3 regions of the Streptomyces sp. NPDC093085 genome follow, and region 1 is predicted to be linked to each of the others. Evidence: riboswitches for the same ligand, from Rfam matches in the RefSeq annotation. Region 1 holds a riboswitch; each other region holds the start of a gene.
What was found. A riboswitch is a leader RNA that binds a small molecule or an ion and turns the genes downstream of it on or off. The one in region 1 is predicted to bind cyclic di-AMP.
Positions count from the first base shown of each region.

Region 1 (5,677 bases):
ACTGTGTGCACGCGGGCGCGAAGGGCGGCTGGTTCCGCAATATCGTCTTCGTCCCGTCGTACAACGACAAGGGGCTGGCCGGTGCCGAGCTGGCCCAGGTGAGCAAGAGCGACCTCTCGCCGTTCGGGATCTGGTGGGCGGACTGGGCGCAGACCTCGCCGCAGTGGATCGCGGAGGGGACCCCGTCGGGCGGCAGCGGCGCGCCGTTCGACTTCGCGGTGCTCCATGTGAAGAAGCCCGCGGGGAGCGACTACGCCTCGCTGGAGGAGACGGTGGGCGGCGCGTCCCGGGTGATGTTCGACGCGCCGTCGGCGACGAAGATCGCGGGGATGGGCGTCTGGGGGTATCCGGCGGCGCCGCCCTTCGACGGGGAGCGGATGTTCATCTGCCGGGACCGGCCTGGCCGGCTCTCGGTCCGGGACGACCAGCCGTCGCTGTACCGGATCGGCTGCACCATGACCGGCGGGTCCTCCGGGGGCGGCTGGTTCATCGAGGACGCGGAGGGGCGGCCCGCGCTGGTGAGCAACACGTCGATCGGCCCGAGCGCGCAGACCTGGCTGGCCGGGCCGCATCTGGGGCGCGGCGCGAAGGCGATCTACCAGGCGGTCAGCGCCAAGTTCGCCTGAGCGGAAGGGGTACGGGGTGACCGAGGCGGGGTGACGGGGCGGGGTGACGGGGGCGGGGGTGCGGCTCCGGGAGGGGTAGGGGCAGACTCGACGCGGGGCCGGGGCCGCCCGGCGCCTCCGTACGGACCCGCCATGGACATGAAAGCGAGACCGAAGGTGCCGCACATCACCGTCGAGTACACCCCGGACCTGGCCGACGAGCTGGACGTCGACACGCTCCTCGGCGACCTCCACGAGACCGCGCTCGGCCTGGGCGTCTTCCCCCGCTGGGGGACCCGCACCCTGGCCGTACCGGCGACGGCGTGCCGGGTGGCCGACCGCCCGGAGAGCGGCCCCGGCAGCGGCCATGTGCAGATCAAGCTGATGATCATGCCGGGCCGTCCCGACGAGGTGCGGAGCCGGGTCGCGGACGAGATGTTCGCGGCGGCGGAGCGGACCCTGGCCCCGCTGGCCGCCCGCCGTCCGCTCGGCTTCCAGCTCACGATCACGGAGCTGGACCCGGCGGTCACCAGGACGGGCGGCTCCATCCCGGGCTCCCCGACCTACCGCGCTGAGGCCCCGGAGGCTCCTGAGGCTCCGGGCACCGCCTGAGGCGGCCGGGCCGGGCCGCCCCGAGCGGGGAGCCGCGCCCCGCCCCGCCCGCTTCCGACGATATTCATTTTGCCTGGGAGGGGGCCCTCCGGAGAGACTGCGACGAGCCGGTACGTACCGGCTCGTCCCCTCCGAAAGCAGCCCTGAACCCCCCATGAGCACTCCAGCACCACCCCCCACCACTCCCCCGGCCGCCCCCTCGGCCCCGGCCGACGGGCCCGGCGCGTCCGGCGAGCCGCTGGCCGGCGGGCTCAAGCAGCGCCACCTCACCATGCTCGGGCTCGGCGGGGTGATCGGCGCCGGGCTCTTCGTCGGCTCGGGCGCCGGGATCGCGGTGGCCGGGCCCGGGATCGTCGTCTCGTATCTGATCGCGGGCGGGCTCGCGATGTGCGTGATGCGGATGCTCGGCGAGATGTCGACGGCGATGCCCGCCTCGGGCTCGTTCTCCGTCCACGCCGAGCGGGCGCTCGGCCGCTGGGCCGGGTTCAGCGTGGGGTGGCTGTACTGGTTCCTGCTGGTCGTCGTGCTCGCCGTGGAGGCCACCGGCGCGGCCACGATCGCCCACGGCTGGCTGCCCTCGGTACCGCAGTGGGGGTGGGTGCTGATCTTCATGCTGGTGTTCACCGGGGCGAACCTCGCCGCCGTGAAGAACTTCGGCGAGTTCGAGTTCTCCTTCGCGGCACTGAAGGTCTTCGCGATCGTCGCGTTCCTGGTCCTCGGGGTGCTCGCGATCCTCGGTGTCCTCCCCGACACCCACTCCGCCGGTCCGGCCAACCTCACCGGCCACGGCGGCTTCCTGCCGAACGGCTGGCAGGGCGTCATCTCCGGGGTGCTCGCCGTGGTCTTCGCCTTCGGCGGTCTGGAGGTCGTCACGATCGCGGCGGCCGAGTCCGACGACCCGGTGCGCTCGGTGGCCCGCGCGGTACGGAGCGCGGTCGTCCGGATCCTCTTCTTCTACGTGGGGTCGATGGCGGTGATCGTGACCGTGCTGCCGTGGACGGCGCAGCGGGCCGGGCTCAGCCCCTATGTCACCGTGCTGGACGCGATCGGGATCCCGTCGGCGGGGCAGGTGATGAACATCGTGGTGTTCGTGGCGCTGCTCTCGGCGCTCAACGCCAACCTCTACGGCTCCTCGCGGATGATCTTCTCGCTGGCGGAGCGCGGGGAGGCGCCGAGGGGGCTGACCCGGGTGAGCGGCGCGGGCGTGCCCCGGCGCGCGGTGCTGGCGTCGGTGGCGTTCGGGTTCGTCTCGGTCCTGCTCAACCTGGAGTGGCCCGATTCGATCTTCCTCTACCTGCTCAACGCGGTCGGCGCGGTGCTGCTCTTCGTCTGGGCGATGATCGCGGCGTCCCAGCTCCGGCTCCGCCCCCGGTTCGAGCGGGAGGCCCCGGAGCGGCTGACCCTGCGGATGTGGCTCTTCCCGGGGCTGACCTGGCTCACGCTGGGTGTGATCGCGGTGGTGGTCGTCCTGATGCTGACGGACGACGTGGCCCGCCCCCAGCTCCTGTGGTCGCTGGGCGCGACGGCGCTGGTGCTGATGGTGGCGGGGATACGGGAGGTACGCGCGCGGCGCGGGTGACCCGTCGCGCCGTACGTACCGCAGGCACGGCACGCACAGCACGCACGGCACGCACGGCACATGCCTCGGCCCCGCCGCCCATGACGGGTGGCGGGGCCGAGGCATATGTGACGTTACAGAGCGATATGTCCGGCCTGCGGTCTCGGGGCCGGAACGCGTCCGGCCTAGTAGGGGCCGTTCACGTTGTCGATCGAGCCGTACCGCGCGGCGGCGTAGTTGCACGCGGCGGTGATGTTGGCGACCGGGTCGTAGGCGTCGTACGCCGTGCCGGGCACGTGGTACGCCTGGAACGTCGGGGCGATGACCTGGAGCAGCCCCTTGGACGGGACGCCGTTCTGGGCGTTGATGTCCCAGTTGTTGATCGCGTACGGGTTGCCGGAGGACTCCCGCATGATGTTGCGGTGGATGCCCTCGTAGCTGCCGGGGATCCCGTGCTGGGCCATGACGTCCAGCGACTCGCGGATCCAGCCGTCCAGGTTGTTGCTGTAGGTCTTGGCGACGACCTCGGTGGCGACAGCCGTCTTGGCGGACGCGGCGCTCTTCCCGGCGCCGGAGGTGGCCTTGCCGAGGGTGAGCTTCAGGCCGGGCTGGACGAGGGACGGGTTGGAGCCGATGGCGGCCCGGTTGTCCTCGTACAGCTTCTGCCAGCCGCCGCTGAGCGAGTGCGCCTTGGCGATCTTGGAGAGCGAGTCGCCGTACACCACGACATAGGTCGCGGGGGTGGACTCCGTGGACTCCGGGGAGGCGGTGACGGCGGCGGGAACGGTGGCCCGCGCGGCGGAGGTCTCCGCCGTGACGGGCGCCGCCTGGGCGGCACCGGCGGACACCAGCGGAAGCGCGGCGAGCGCGGCGCCCCCGGTGCCCAGCGCGACCACGCGTCGGACGATCGAGCCGGTTCTGGAACGGCGGTGCTTGGCGTTTCTGGGCACGACGAATTCCCTCTCCGTCGCCTGCGAGGTGAGCTGTCGGGTTCGGGCTGGAGATGCCCGGCCACGCGGTCGCGCGACTTCACCCCTAGCCGCTCCGGAATTCCGGACCGGCGTACTACCTGGGTCCCCCGCTCCTGCCTGCTGACGGATTAGGTGTCGGGTCGATATCCGGACAGCGGCAGGATTGGGCGGTCCATCCGGATGGACGAGAACGTAAGCGAGATGCCAGGACCGCACAAGTTCCGCCTTCTCGGCTTATTCCCCCCATCGGAACGGCTCCGGGAACTCAACTTTCCTCCCCCACGAGAGAAAGCACCCCCACCGGCCGGACCCGCCCACCATCGCCCACGTGACACACGTCACGAATACATCGGACTTATCGGACCCTCAAAGCGCTACAGAGAGCGCAAGTTACCCCCAAAAGCCTCTACGCACCTTTACCGGCAAATACCACCAAAACGCCCTTAAGGGGCACTTCGCCACTCCGTGATCTGCCCGGGAATTCCCGGCACGCCCTCAACTGCGCACCACGGAAAGGAATGCGCCAGCCGGAGCGGATGAATACACCCGCCGGCCACCTTTCCTGACGCCCCGTCCGTGATCGCGGAATTCGCGTTCCGGGAATACGGAACAGCCGTCCGGCACCCGCGTACCGCACTTTTCACGCCAGAGAACGGCGCCTCAGGGTGAGCCATGATGACGCGTCATCGCCCCTCTGCCACGGTGCTGTCAACACCACGTGCGAGCGGCCGGGACGAGAGCCGGCGCCGCGTCGGTATCACTGTCGGGGGGACAGATGATCGAGACACTTTTCCGCGCGGAGGACCATCCGGCACCGGAGAGATTCGAGCGCTGGCGTGAGATGGCCTGCGCGAGCCACGCACCCACGAGAATCAGCTCCGAGCACGCCGAAGACTTCCGGGGGAACCTTCAGGCGGTGGGTCTCGGCCCGGTGACGGTGACCGTGGCGGGGTGCACGTCGCTCGTCAGCGACCGTACGCCGAAGATGGTCCGGCACTCCGATCCGGAGCAGTACAACCTCAGTTACACCCGGAGCGGACAGGCGGGCGCCGTCCAGTCCGGGCGCGAGGCGGACCTGCCCGCCGGCAGCCTGGTGCTCACCTCCACCTCCCATCCCCTCCACGGCCGGATGGGCCCGGACGGGGACGGCACCACCACGATGGTCCAGGCGCTCTTCCCCCGGGCCATGCTGCGGCTTCCCGCCGGCCAGGGGGACTCGCTGCTCGCCGTGGCGTTACCCGGCCGGAGCGGGATCGGCGGGCTGCTGAGCCGCTTCCTCGTCGGGCTCACCACCGACCCGACCCGCTACGGCCCGGCGGACGCCGCGCGGATCGGCGGGGTCACCATCGATCTGGTGAGCGCGCTCCTCGGCCACCACCTCGGGGCGGAGACGCCGCCCGAGGCCGCCCCGGACGTGCTGCTCCTCAAGGTCCGCGCGTACATCCACCGGCACCTGGGGGACCCGGACCTCACCCCCGCCCGGATCGCCGCGGCCCACCACATCTCCACCCGCACCCTGCACCGGCTCTTCCACGGTCAGGACACCACGGTCTCCGGCTGGATCAGGAGGCAGCGCCTCGACCGGGCCCGCCGGGATCTCGCCGATCCCTCGCTGCGGGCCCGGCCCATCCACGCCATCGCCACCACCTGGGGCTTCACCCACGCGGCCGACTTCACCCGGGCGTTCCGCACCGGCCACGGCATGCCGCCGAGCGAGTACCGCCACCGGGCGCTGCCCGTAGGGGATTGACATCCTCGCTGCCCTGAAGGACGGCGATTCCCGCCTACCGCGCCGTTGAAGGCTGCGGTGTCGGGTGGGTTCCTGCTTCGCCGCGCGGTGCCGGGACGAGTTCCGGTCTTACCCGCGCTCCACAGGCTGACACGGCCAGTCCGGCCGCCTTCGCGACGTTGACCGCCGCGTTGATGTCCCG
Region 1 is NZ_JBFBFB010000001.1:224,883-230,559, reverse strand. It holds gene AB0O07_RS01005 (hypothetical protein) at 1-626, shown strand, start outside; gene AB0O07_RS01000 (hypothetical protein) at 759-1,217, shown strand; gene AB0O07_RS00995 (amino acid permease) at 1,489-2,796, shown strand; gene AB0O07_RS00990 (transglycosylase SLT domain-containing protein) at 2,961-3,725, opposite strand; cyclic di-AMP (ydaO/yuaA leader) riboswitch at 3,729-3,891, opposite strand; gene AB0O07_RS00985 (helix-turn-helix domain-containing protein) at 4,522-5,496, shown strand; gene AB0O07_RS00980 (RNA-guided endonuclease TnpB family protein) at 5,531-5,677, opposite strand, start outside.

Region 2 (5,677 bases), on a different contig from region 1:
GCGACCCGGCGCGCTTTTCGGACGCCGACACCCTCGACCTCGCCCGGAGTGACAATCAGCACCTCGGCTACGGGCACGGCATCCACTACTGCCTCGGCGCGCCGCTCGCCCGCCTGGAGGGGCGCACCGCGCTCGCCACCCTGCTGACCCGTCTCCCCGATGTGCGGCTTTCGGAAGATGTTTCCGATTTGCGCTGGCGGGGCGGGCTCATCATGCGGGGATTGCGCACACTTCCGGTGCGATTCACGCCATTGTCCGGCCGATAATTTCCTGACGCATCGTCAATGCTGTGACTTTTGCGTGATCTCCGCTGCATCGACTTGTGACAAGCGTTCGAGTAACGCTACGTTCACGTCGACCCGGCAACACCATGCCGGAGTTGAATGAACAGTCACACGGAAGGCAACCGCATGTCCGGGAACGGCCGACACCGTCGACCTCGTCAGGCCCCTGCTCTTCTCGTCGCCGCCGGGGTGGCCGGATCCGCGATCGCGATCCCGTTGCTCGGCGCCGGCGCCGCGAACGCCGCGGACAACTCCACCTGGGACAGCGTGGCCGAGTGCGAGAGCGGCGGCGCCTGGAGCGCCGATCTCGGCAACGGGTTCTACGGCGGGCTCCAGATGTCCCAGGAGACCTGGGAGTCCTTCGGGGGCGCGGAGTTCGCCGCCCGCCCCGACCTCGCCAGCCGGTCGCAGCAGATAGTGGTCGCCGAGAAGGTGCTCGCCGCCCAGGGCGCGCAGGCGTGGGGAAGCTGCGCCACCGTCTCCGGGCTGCTCGGCTCGGTCGGCGGCGCGGTCTCCGACGCCCTGGACGGGAAGAAGGGCTCGGGCTCCCAGTCCCCCTCGGCCGACCCCTCCGCCTCCACCTCGCCCTCCGGTGACGCCTCGACAGGCACGGGCAGCGGTACGGGCACGGGCAGCGGTACGGACGGCACGGAGCCCTCCGGGACGGCCACCACCCCGGCCCCCGGACCGACCGGTTCCGCTTCCGGTGCGGAGGAGTCCGAAGGGAAGGACGGCTCGGGCAAGCACCGCGGCCAGGCCGCCGACGAGAGCGCCACGCCGGGCGACGGGTCGTACGGGCGCGACGACGACAGCCGTGCCTCGCGCGACGCGGGCGGCGGGCGGGACGCCGGCTCGGTCGCTGCGGGCGTGGAGCGCGAGGTGGAGCGCGTCGCCAACACGGTCGGCAACCACCTCTCGCTGGCGACGGGTGGTCAGAAGGTCTCCGGCGGCTGGGTCTGACCGGCCCCCGCGTCTCTCCTCTTCCCTGATCCCAGGTCCCCTTCACGGTCCCGTACGGGCCCGGTCCGCACCCCCAGGAGGGGCGGGCCGGGCCCGTATCCGTATCCGCGGAAGGGGTCACGGCGGCTCCGTGGCCGTCTCCGAACGCGCTCGCCCGGGCGGGCCCGGGTGCCGCCCGCCGGCAGCCCCGCCGGCAGCCCCGCCGGCACCCCGCCGGCGCCCCGACCGCGCCCGGGCGGCACCCGACCCCGCCCGGGCGGCACCCGACCGCGCCCGGGCGGCACCCGGCGGCCTCCGGGCGGCACCCGGCGGCCTCCGGGCGCGCGCCGGGCCGCCCTCCGTCCGGCCTCCCTGTGCGCCCGACCGGTACGCCCGTCCGGGGACGGAGCGCGGGCGCGGCTGCCTGGCGTACCCGGCGTACGGCCCGGCCGGCCCCGGCGGCCCGGCCGGCGACGCCCTTTGAACGCTGCCCCGTTGACGCCGTCGCCGCCGCGTCCGTCCTGGCCAGAGCCTTCGATCCGGCCCCGGGACGCGGTCAATTGGCTCCTGTATGTCCCCTTCTGGGCAAGTGAGACAAGGGTCTCTTTGCCGCAACTCGGGCTGTTCGCCCCGCCGGTTGGGCCAACCCGCCTCTCACCTGCGGAAACGTATTGTCCGTCGGAGGAGGTAAGGGCGTTTTATGCCGGATGTGCTTCTTTGAACAACCGCCAGGGCTGTGATTACGGTCTGAACCGCTCGCACCGCGGGCCTCCTCGACCGTCACGCCGAATCCTGCCGTCGGCCGGGGGGAGTAGTCGTCGCTTCAAGCGCCGAAGGCAGGAGCGGGGGACCCATTGGTTCTTCGCCGGGCCCGGTCGTCGAGAGACGTCCGGCGTCCGGCTCGGGGTGAAGCCGTGTGTGCGAGCACACGGCCGGGCGACTCCTTGGCCCGAACCCGACAGCTCACCTCGTAGGCGTCGGTGAGGAGATGTGTTCCATGCTGCTGCGTTCCGGTCAGTCCAAGCACCGCCGCCCGTCCAAGGCCGTTCGCTACGTGACGTTCGCCGGCATCACCGGTGCCGCCGTCGCCGCCCCCCTGCTCGGCGCCTCCGCGGCCTCCGCCGCCACCGCCTCCGAGTGGGACCAGGTGGCCCAGTGCGAGTCCGGCGGCAACTGGGCGATCAACACGGGCAACGGCTTCTACGGCGGCCTCCAGTTCACCAGCTCCACCTGGGCCGCGTACGGCGGCACCGCCTACGCCGCCCGCGCCGACCAGGCCTCCAAGTCCCAGCAGATAGCCGTCGCCGAGAAGGTCCTCGCGGGCCAGGGCAAGGGCGCCTGGCCGAGCTGTGGCGTCAACCTCTCGGGCGCCTCGTACAACGGCGGCTCGTCCGGCTCCGGCTCCGGTTCCGGCTCCGCAAGCTCCGGCAACTCCTCGGGCTCCGGCTACTCCGGCACCCAGAAGTCCACGAAGTCGCAGAACTACCAGAACTCCCAGAAGTCCCAGGGTTCCCAGAGCTACACCCCGAGCCAGCGCTCCACGCGCGACGCCGCCCAGCCGGCCTCCCGCGACCGGAGCCGCCCCTTCACCATCAAGAAGGGCGACGGCGAGTACACGGTCAAGTCCGGCGACAGCCTCTCGAAGATCGCCCTCGACCAGAAGGTCAAGGGCGGCTGGAAGAAGATCTTCGACCTCAACAAGGACATCGTCCGTGACGCCGATGTCATCTACCCGGGTCAGCGGCTCCACCTGAGCTGACCCCTCCCGCCGGCCCGGCGCGTCACCCCCGGACGTGCCGGGCCGGGCCCCACCGGGGAGACGCCGCATCGCGGGCCTGTCCGGACGACAGGCCCGCGTCTTACGGGGCGGGCACGGGCTGGTCCACCGCCCGGAGCCGGTTAGGCTCATGGCGCAAGGCCAAAGAGACCCTGCACCACGCGTCACATCCCAGAAGGAGATGCTCGTGCCGTCCATCGACGTCGTCGTAGCCCGGGAAATCCTGGACTCCCGAGGCAACCCCACGGTCGAGGTCGAGGTCGGCCTCGACGACGGCAGCACCGGCCGTGCTGCCGTTCCCTCCGGTGCCTCCACCGGTGCGTTCGAGGCCGTAGAACTCCGTGACGGGGACGCCGGCCGCTACCTGGGCAAGGGAGTGGAGAAGGCCGTCCTCGCCGTCATCGAACAGATCGGCCCCGAGCTGGTCGGGTACGACGCCACCGAGCAGCGCCTGATCGACCAGGCGATGATCGACCTGGACGCCACGGAGAACAAGGGCTCGCTCGGCGCCAACGCCATCCTCGGCGTCTCGCTCGCCGTCGCGCACGCCGCCTCCGAGGCCTCCGACCTCCCGCTCTTCCGCTACCTGGGCGGCCCGAACGCGCACCTGCTGCCCGTTCCGATGATGAACATCCTGAACGGCGGCTCGCACGCCGACTCGAATGTCGACATCCAGGAGTTCATGATCGCACCGATCGGCGCGGAGTCCTTCTCCGAGGCGCTGCGCTGGGGCGCCGAGGTCTACCACACGCTGAAGAAGGTCCTGAAGCAGAAGGGCCTCTCCACCGGACTGGGCGACGAGGGCGGCTTCGCGCCGAACCTGGAGTCCAACCGCGCCGCGCTCGACCTCATCCTCGAAGCGATCAACGAGGCGGGGTACGTCCCCGGCCGTGACATCGCGCTCGCGCTCGACGTCGCCGCGTCCGAGTTCTACAAGGACGGCTCCTACGAGTTCGAGGGCAAGACGCGCTCGGCCGCCGAGATGACCGAGTACTACGAGGAGCTGGTCGCCTCCTACCCGCTCGTCTCCATCGAGGACCCGCTCTTCGAGGACGACTGGGACGGCTGGAAGATCATCACCGACAAGCTGGGCGCCAAGGTCCAGATCGTCGGCGACGACCTCTTCGTCACCAACCCCGAGCGCCTCGCCCGGGGCATCGAGGAGGGCTCGGCCAACGCGCTGCTCGTCAAGGTCAACCAGATCGGCTCGCTCACCGAGACCCTGGACGCGGTCGAGCTGGCCCAGCGCAACGGCTTCAAGTGCATGATGTCCCACCGCTCCGGCGAGACCGAGGACGTCACCATCGCCGACCTCGCGGTGGCCGTGAACTGCGGCCAGATCAAGACCGGCGCCCCGGCCCGCTCGGACCGCGTCGCCAAGTACAACCAGCTCCTGCGCATCGAGGAGATCCTCGACGACGCGGCGGTGTACGCGGGCCGCAGCGCCTTCCCGCGGTTTCGCTCTGCGAACAATTAAGAGGATGCGCTCTGCGAACGATTAAGAGGATGCGCTCCGCGAACAACTAAGGGGATGCGTTCCGCATAACTCCGCGTAACCCGGAGGCGTGCGGCGTCCGTCCCCCTCGTCCTGGCGGCCCGTCCGCCCGTCGTCCGTACGTCCCCGGCCGCGGTCCCGTACCGTATCCGGGGACGTCCGTACGAGAGGGACGTGCCGCCCGTACGAGAAGTACATACGTACGGGCGGGATACGACCGGACACGAGACAGCGGAGGCGGGCCATGGCCGGGAACCGGGACCGGTTCTCCACCTCGACCAGGCTGCGGCTGCTCGGCGAGCAGACCGCCGCCCGGGTCTACCGCTCGCAGAACCGCCGCCAGGACCGCCGCTCCCGGCTCACCGGCCGGGCGGCCTTCCTCGCGCTGGTCGTCTGCACCCTGGTGGTGGCGCTGGCGTATCCGATGCGGGAGTACGTCTCCCAGCGGAACCAGATCGCCGAGCAGGAGCGGCTGAGCCAGGAGGCCCAGCGCCGGGTGGAGGAGTTGCGCGACGAGAAGGCGCGGCTCCAGGACGACGCGTACATCGAGCGGCTGGCCCGCGAGCACCTGCACTATCTGCGGCCCGGGGAGACGGGTTTCACCGTCATCGACCCGGAGGCGGCGGAGGAGCGGCGCGCCGAGCAGGGCGCGGCGGACCGGCCCTGGTACTCGAACGTCCTGGACGGTGTGGACGAGGCGGACCGCCCCGAGCGCTGACGCGCCCCCGCACGCCCCCCGGTGCCCCGTGCGCCGGTACGCCGACACGCCCCGCGCCCTCTCTGGCAGACTCCAGTACGACGATCTACCACCCTCCACGACCATTCCGTACGACGGTACGACCGGCAGAACCAAGGCAGGCATGAGAACGCCCCCTCCGCAGACCGCACGCACCGAGCCCACCGAGGCGGATGTCGCCGCCTTCAAGGAACAGCTCGGCCGCCCGCCGCGCGGCCTGCGCGCCATCGCGCACCGCTGTCCGTGCGGGCAGCCGGACGTGGTCGAGACCGCCCCGCGCCTCCCCGACGGCACGCCCTTCCCGACGACGTACTACCTGACCTGCCCGCGCGCGGCCTCGGCCATCGGCACGCTGGAGGCGAACGGCGTCATGAAGGAGATGACCGAGCGCCTCGCGACCGACCCCGAGCTGGCCGCCGCGTACCGGGCCGCGCACGAGGACTATC
Region 2 is NZ_JBFBFB010000007.1:104,316-109,992, reverse strand. It holds gene AB0O07_RS21140 (cytochrome P450) at 1-266, shown strand, start outside; gene AB0O07_RS21135 (transglycosylase family protein) at 411-1,244, shown strand; cyclic di-AMP (ydaO/yuaA leader) riboswitch at 2,042-2,215, shown strand; gene AB0O07_RS21130 (transglycosylase family protein) at 2,224-2,982, shown strand; gene eno (phosphopyruvate hydratase) at 3,182-4,477, shown strand; gene AB0O07_RS21120 (septum formation initiator family protein) at 4,740-5,213, shown strand; gene AB0O07_RS21115 (DUF501 domain-containing protein) at 5,356-5,677, shown strand, end outside.
Region 2: linked by a shared signal. The riboswitch ahead of AB0O07_RS21130 (transglycosylase family protein) and the one ahead of AB0O07_RS00990 (transglycosylase SLT domain-containing protein) in region 1 are both predicted to bind cyclic di-AMP.

Region 3 (5,677 bases), 750 kb from region 1:
CGCCAAGCTCGCCCTGTGGTGCACATACCACCCGGGGCAGACGCCGTACGACCGCTTCCTGGCGAAGGCGCGCGAACTCACGGAGCGCTCGGTCCGGTTCAGTGTGGGCGTCGTCGGCCTCGACGCGCATCTGGAGCAGGCGCGCCGGCTCCGCGCCGAACTGCCCCCGCACGTCTATCTCTGGATCAACGCGGCCGAGGGGCACACGTACACGGACGAGGAGGCCGCCCGCTGGACGGAGCTGGACCCGCTCTTCCCGTACAGCCGCCATCCGCACCGCTCGGCCGGGCTGCCCTGCCGGACCGGCGAGTCGGTGATCTCGGTGGACGGCGAGGGTACGGTGCGGCGCTGCCACTTCGTCCCGGCCGAACTGGGAAACCTCTACGACGGCTCGTACCGCCGCGCGCTCGCGCCCCGGCCCTGCCCGCTCGCGGTCTGCGACTGCCATATCGGCTACGTCCACCTGGAGTCGCTGCCGCTGTACGACGTCTTCGCGGGCGGCGTCCTGGAACGCGTCCCGGCCGGGTTCCCGGCCGGCTCTCCGACAGGCACGGGCCCGGGTCCGGGCGCCCCGCCCGGCGCCCCGGCGGGCACTCGTCTCCGGATCACGCCCCGCTGAGCGCCGCCCGGCCCCGCCCCGTCAGCCGTGGTCGAGCGGGAGAAGGTCCGGACGTTTTGCCTCCACATGGTCGCCAGAGGACTCGCCGCGCAGCCTCCGCCCGATCCAGGGCACCAGGTACTCGCGCGCCCAGTGGATGTCGTCGCGCCGCACTTCGAGGGTGCCGCGCGGCGGCAGCGGCGGCCACGGCTGGTCCGGGTCGGCCGGTACGTCGACGCCCAGCACCTGCCCGGCGCGGAGCGCGACCCGGGTGTGCCCCTCGGGCGAGAGGTGGAGCCGGTCGTCGTCCCAGGCCCTCCGGTCCTGGACGGTCCTGAGGGACCAGAGGTCGAGCACGGGGCAGCCGTACCGGTCGGCGATGGCCCGGGTGTGCTCGTTGAACGTGGCGATCTTGCCCCGCAGATGGCGCAGTACCGGCACGCCCCGGGTGTCGAACCCGGTGGCGAGCATGACCGTGCCGACGGCGCCGGTGAGTTCGGCGACGGCCCGCTCGAAGCGCTCGGCGACATCGTCGGGGTCGGTGCCGGGGCGGAGGATGTCGTTGCCGCCCGCGCAGAAGGTCACCAGGTCCGGGGCGAGTTCCCGGGCCCGGGGGATCTGCTCCTCGACGATCTGGTCGAGGAGTCTGCCCCGTACGGCGAGGTTGGCGTAGCGGAAGTCCCCGTGCACCGGGTCCGCGTCCGCGCCGGGCGCCGGGAGCCGGTCGGCGAGGAGGACCGCGAGCCGGTCCGCCCAGCCGACGAAGCGCCCGTCGGGCCCCGGATCCCCCACGCCCTCCGTGAAGCTGTCGCCTATCGCCGCGTACGACGCGAACACGGTGTCGTGCCCCGTCCTCGCTCTGCCCGCTCTGCTGCCGCTCGCTCTCGATTCATCTGCCACAACCGGGAATTTTCCCCCTGGTGATGTGACCTACGCGACCGTAGGCGGGGGTTGACGCGGGGTGAGAAAGAACATTGCCCGTTCTCCCCGGAACCGGGAATACCGGGAGCGACGGGAGATGCGGGAAGGCCGGCGGACGGGAACGACGCCGCCCGGCACCTGCCGAGGTGCCGGGCGGCGTCCTGAAAAGTGCCGGTCAGACGGAGACGCCCTGCTGCCGGAGGAAGGCCAGCGGGTCCACGTCCGAGCCGTAATCGGGGCCGGTGCGGATCTCGAAGTGCAGGTGCGGTCCGGTCACATTGCCGGTGGCGCCGGAGAGCCCTATCTGCTGACCGGTGGAGACGGTCTGGCCGGCCGAGACGGAGAGCTGGGAGAGGTGCGCGTACTGCGAGTACATGCCGTTGTCGTGCCGGATGACGACCTGGTTGCCGTACGCGCCGCCCCACCCGGCGGTCACGACGGTGCCCGCGCCGACCGCCTTGACGGTGGTGCCGGAGGAGGCCACGAAGTCCACGCCGGTGTGGTAGCCGCTGGACCAGTTGGAGCCCGAGGCGCGGTACGGGGTGCCGATCCCGACGCCGTCCACCGGCAGGGTGAAGGCGGCGGTGGAGCGCTGCGACGAGGAGTCCGCCGAGCCCGACGTGTTCGACGAGGTGGCCGGTCCGGACGACGCGGAAGTCTTCGCGGAGCCTCCGGAGTTCGAAGACCTGGTGGGCTCCGACTGCTTCGCGCTCTCCGCCGGGCGCGCCGGCGCGGCGGGCTTCTCGGGGGTGGCGGAGCGTGCGAGCCCGGCGGACGACTGCGAGCGGGCGGTCGCCTTCGCGCCGATGGTGAGCTTCAGGCCGGGGTGGATCAGCCCCGGATCGGCCCCCACGGCCTGCCGGTTGTCCTCGTACAGCCGCTGCCAGCCGCCCTGGACATGCTGCTCGTCGGCGATCTTGGCGAGGTAGTCCCCGGCGACCACGGAGTAGGTCCGTACGGTGGTGGTGGCCGTCCGGGACACCTGGGTCGCGGAGGCCGCCTCCGTCCCGGCGGGCGCCGCCCGGAACGCGGCCGGGGCGGTGTGCGCGGCGGGCGCGGTCTCCGGTACGGCGGCGGGTGCGGCCGGCTGCGCCGCGTGGGCGCCGGTGGCGCCGATGAGCGGCAGGGCGATGGCGGCGCCGCCGGTGGACGCGGCGAAGAACCGGCGGGAGAACGGATGGGACTTGGGGCGGCGGTGCTTGCCCTTCGCGGACATGTCGCGTTCCTCTCCGGCGCCTGCGAGGTGAGCTGTCGGGTTCGGGCTGGAGTTGCCCGGCCGCGCGTGGTGCGCGACTTCACCCCGAGCCGTCCCCGGTGCCGGGGCACCGGAACGGCGTACTACCTGGGTCCCCCGCTCCTGCCACGCGTGAAGTGTTCGGATGGATGGTGGTCCCCGGGGCGGCGGCAGGATTCGGCGTTCCGCCCGGATTGCTGGTGAACGTAGGCGAGTGCGACGGCCGGAACAAGCCATCCCTGTTCCCTGGACAAGGCGCGCTCCCCGCCGGTCCGTCGTCACCCGAAGATCGCCCGTCACCCTGTGTGGAGGCGGCGCTTCAATTCCCTTTCGAGTTCGCCTTTCCCTTTCGCCCCACCGCCACGGAACGTCACGGATATGATCCTGCTCACCACACGCCCCCCATCTCCCCCGGGAACGGGGCAGGTTGTGCGCAATCACCCAAGACGGACAGGTGATGATTTAGGCGTTTTATTCCCTCCCGACGGGTCAGCACCCCGGCCCCCTCGGTCGTCCCTCGGCCCCATGGGACGGCGCGTCCCCATGTCGTAGGGTCGGGACCGACGCCGCCGGCGAGCAGCGCCGACGGCAGAAGACCCGGAGGAGCAGGCGTGACGCAGCAGTCGCCGCAGGTCCCGGCCACCGAGCCCGAGCTGTCCGGAGTGCGCAACTTCCGCGATGTCGGCGGGCTGCCGACGGTGGACGGGGGGCGGATACGGTACGGGGCGCTCTACCGCAGCGGGCATCTCGCCCGGGCGACCGCCGACGACTCCGCCTTTCTCTCCGGTCTCGGACTGCACACCGTTTTCGACTTCCGGAATTCCGCCGATATCAAGCTCGACGGCGAGGATGTGGAACTCGCGGGCGTACGCAACGTGAACATTCCGCTCTCCGATCCGGCCGAGGGCGCCGAGTTCTGGCACATGGTCCGGAACGGCGATCTCGCGACCCTCCGCTCGCTTCTCTCGGACGGCGCCGCGGCGGCCCGGATGACCGCCTCGTACCGCACGATCGTGACCGGGCGCACGGCCGAACACGGCCGGCTGCTGCACGCGCTCGCCGAGGACAGCGTGCCCGCGCTGCTGCACTGCGCTGCGGGCAAGGACCGGGCGGGGATCTCCGTCGCCGTGGTGCTGCTCGCGGTCGGGGCCGAGCGGGACGCGATCGAGGCGGACTACCTCAAGTCGAACGACCCGCACCGCCGTTACACCTTCCACCGGGGCGACGGGGTGGCCGACGAGGTGCCGGCGGAGGCGGCCGAACTGCTCGGCCCGCTCTTCGACGCCCGGGCCGGCTATCTGGCGGCGGCCTTCGAGACCATCGAGCGGAACTGGGGCTCGGCCGACCGGTATCTCTCCGAGGGCCTGGGGCTGGCGCCCGCCACCCGCGAGCGGCTGCGCGCTCGTCTGGTCGACACCGGCACGGCCTGACGCCCCCGCCCCGGGCGCTACTCGCCGACGGTGAAGAGGAGGTAGAGGAAGGCCGCGAAGACATGGCCGGCGATCAGATAGACGAAGAGCCGGATCACCAGCCCGCGCGGGAACTTCCGCTCCTCGTCCATGACCGGCCCGGGACCGTCCGCAGGCGCTCCCACCGGCGGTTCCGCCGGCGGCTCGGTCCGTGGTTCCGGGTGCGGTGTCGGGGGCATGGCGGATCTCTCTCCATGGTCGTCGGGGTCGGATCGGGGTCGGGGCCGGGTCAGAAGGGGTGGGCCGAGTCGCCGACACAGAGATCGGCGGACGGGCTCTGGAGCAGGGTGTGGACGAAGAGCAGCCCGGCCCCCTCGGGTCCCGCCGCGCCCATCCGGTGCGGGGTGAGGGAGTCGAAGTGCGCGCTGTCCCCGGGGCCGAGCAGATACGTGGTGTCGCCCAGGCTCAGCCGGAGCCGCCCGTCGAGTACGTACAGCCACTCCTCGCCCGGGTGGACCCGGACCAGCTCGCCCTGGGCCGCTCCGTACGGCACTTCGAGACGGAGCGGCTGCATGGCCCGCCCGGCGCCGCCGGCCTGCTGGTACGTCCAGCCGTCGGCCTCCACGGGCTCCGCCCGGCTGCCCCGGATGATGGGCTGCCGCTCCGGCGGGACCTCGCCGAGGAGCTCGGAGACGGTCGTCCCGTAGATCCGGGCGAGCCCCAGCAGCATGGGGAGCGAGGGGTGCCGGTGGCCCGTCTCCAGCCGGGAGAGATGGGCGGGCGAGAGCCCGGCGCGCCGCGCGGCGGCCTCCAGGGTGAGCCGCCGGCCACGGCGCAGTGCGCGCAGGCGGGGCGCGATGTCCGGCACCTGGTCGGGCAGTTCGTCGGCCGACTCTCCGGCAGCGGGTGGGCTCATAGGACTATTGCGCCAGACGCTTTCCTCCAGGGCAAATTTCTTGCCCTGGAGGCACAGTGGACCGTCGGGGATCGGCCAACTCCCCCGGAGGCGCCTCCGGCGGACGCTACCGGTTGGCGACGGCCTGCTTGACCAGGGTCCTGCCGAAGTCCCACATCAGTCCGCCGCCGCTGTGGGCGTCGTCCATCACGGCGGTGAAGGCGGTGACGAACCGGTCCACCTCGCGTTCGCCGATGATCAATGGCGGAATCAGTTTGATCACTTCGAGGTGGTCGCCGGAGACCTGGGTGAGGATCCGGTGCTTCTGGAGCAACGGTACGACGACCATCTGCGCGAAGAGCCCCTTACGGGCCGCCTGGAGCATCGCCCACCGGCCGCGCAGGGCGATCGAGTGCGGCCGGCCGAACTCGATCCCGACCATCAGCCCCCGGCCGCGCACGTCGTGCAGCAGCTCGTAACGGTCCACGAGGGCGGCCAGCCGTGATCTCAGCAGCTCCCCGGTGGCCCGGGCGTTGGCGACCGTCCCCTCGTCCTCCATCACCGCGAGCACGGCGAGACCGGCCGCCATGGCCTGGGCGTTGGAGCCGAAGCTCGCGGAG
Region 3 is NZ_JBFBFB010000001.1:979,389-985,065, reverse strand. It holds gene AB0O07_RS04050 (STM4011 family radical SAM protein) at 1-619, shown strand, start outside; gene AB0O07_RS04045 (SGNH/GDSL hydrolase family protein) at 641-1,435, opposite strand; gene AB0O07_RS04040 (LysM peptidoglycan-binding domain-containing M23 family metallopeptidase) at 1,695-2,735, opposite strand; cyclic di-AMP (ydaO/yuaA leader) riboswitch at 2,740-2,903, opposite strand; gene AB0O07_RS04035 (tyrosine-protein phosphatase) at 3,365-4,183, shown strand; gene AB0O07_RS04030 (DUF6126 family protein) at 4,201-4,314, opposite strand; gene AB0O07_RS04025 (XRE family transcriptional regulator) at 4,452-5,078, opposite strand; gene AB0O07_RS04020 (aspartate aminotransferase family protein) at 5,185-5,677, opposite strand, start outside.
Region 3: linked by a shared signal. The riboswitch ahead of AB0O07_RS04040 (LysM peptidoglycan-binding domain-containing M23 family metallopeptidase) and the one ahead of AB0O07_RS00990 (transglycosylase SLT domain-containing protein) in region 1 are both predicted to bind cyclic di-AMP.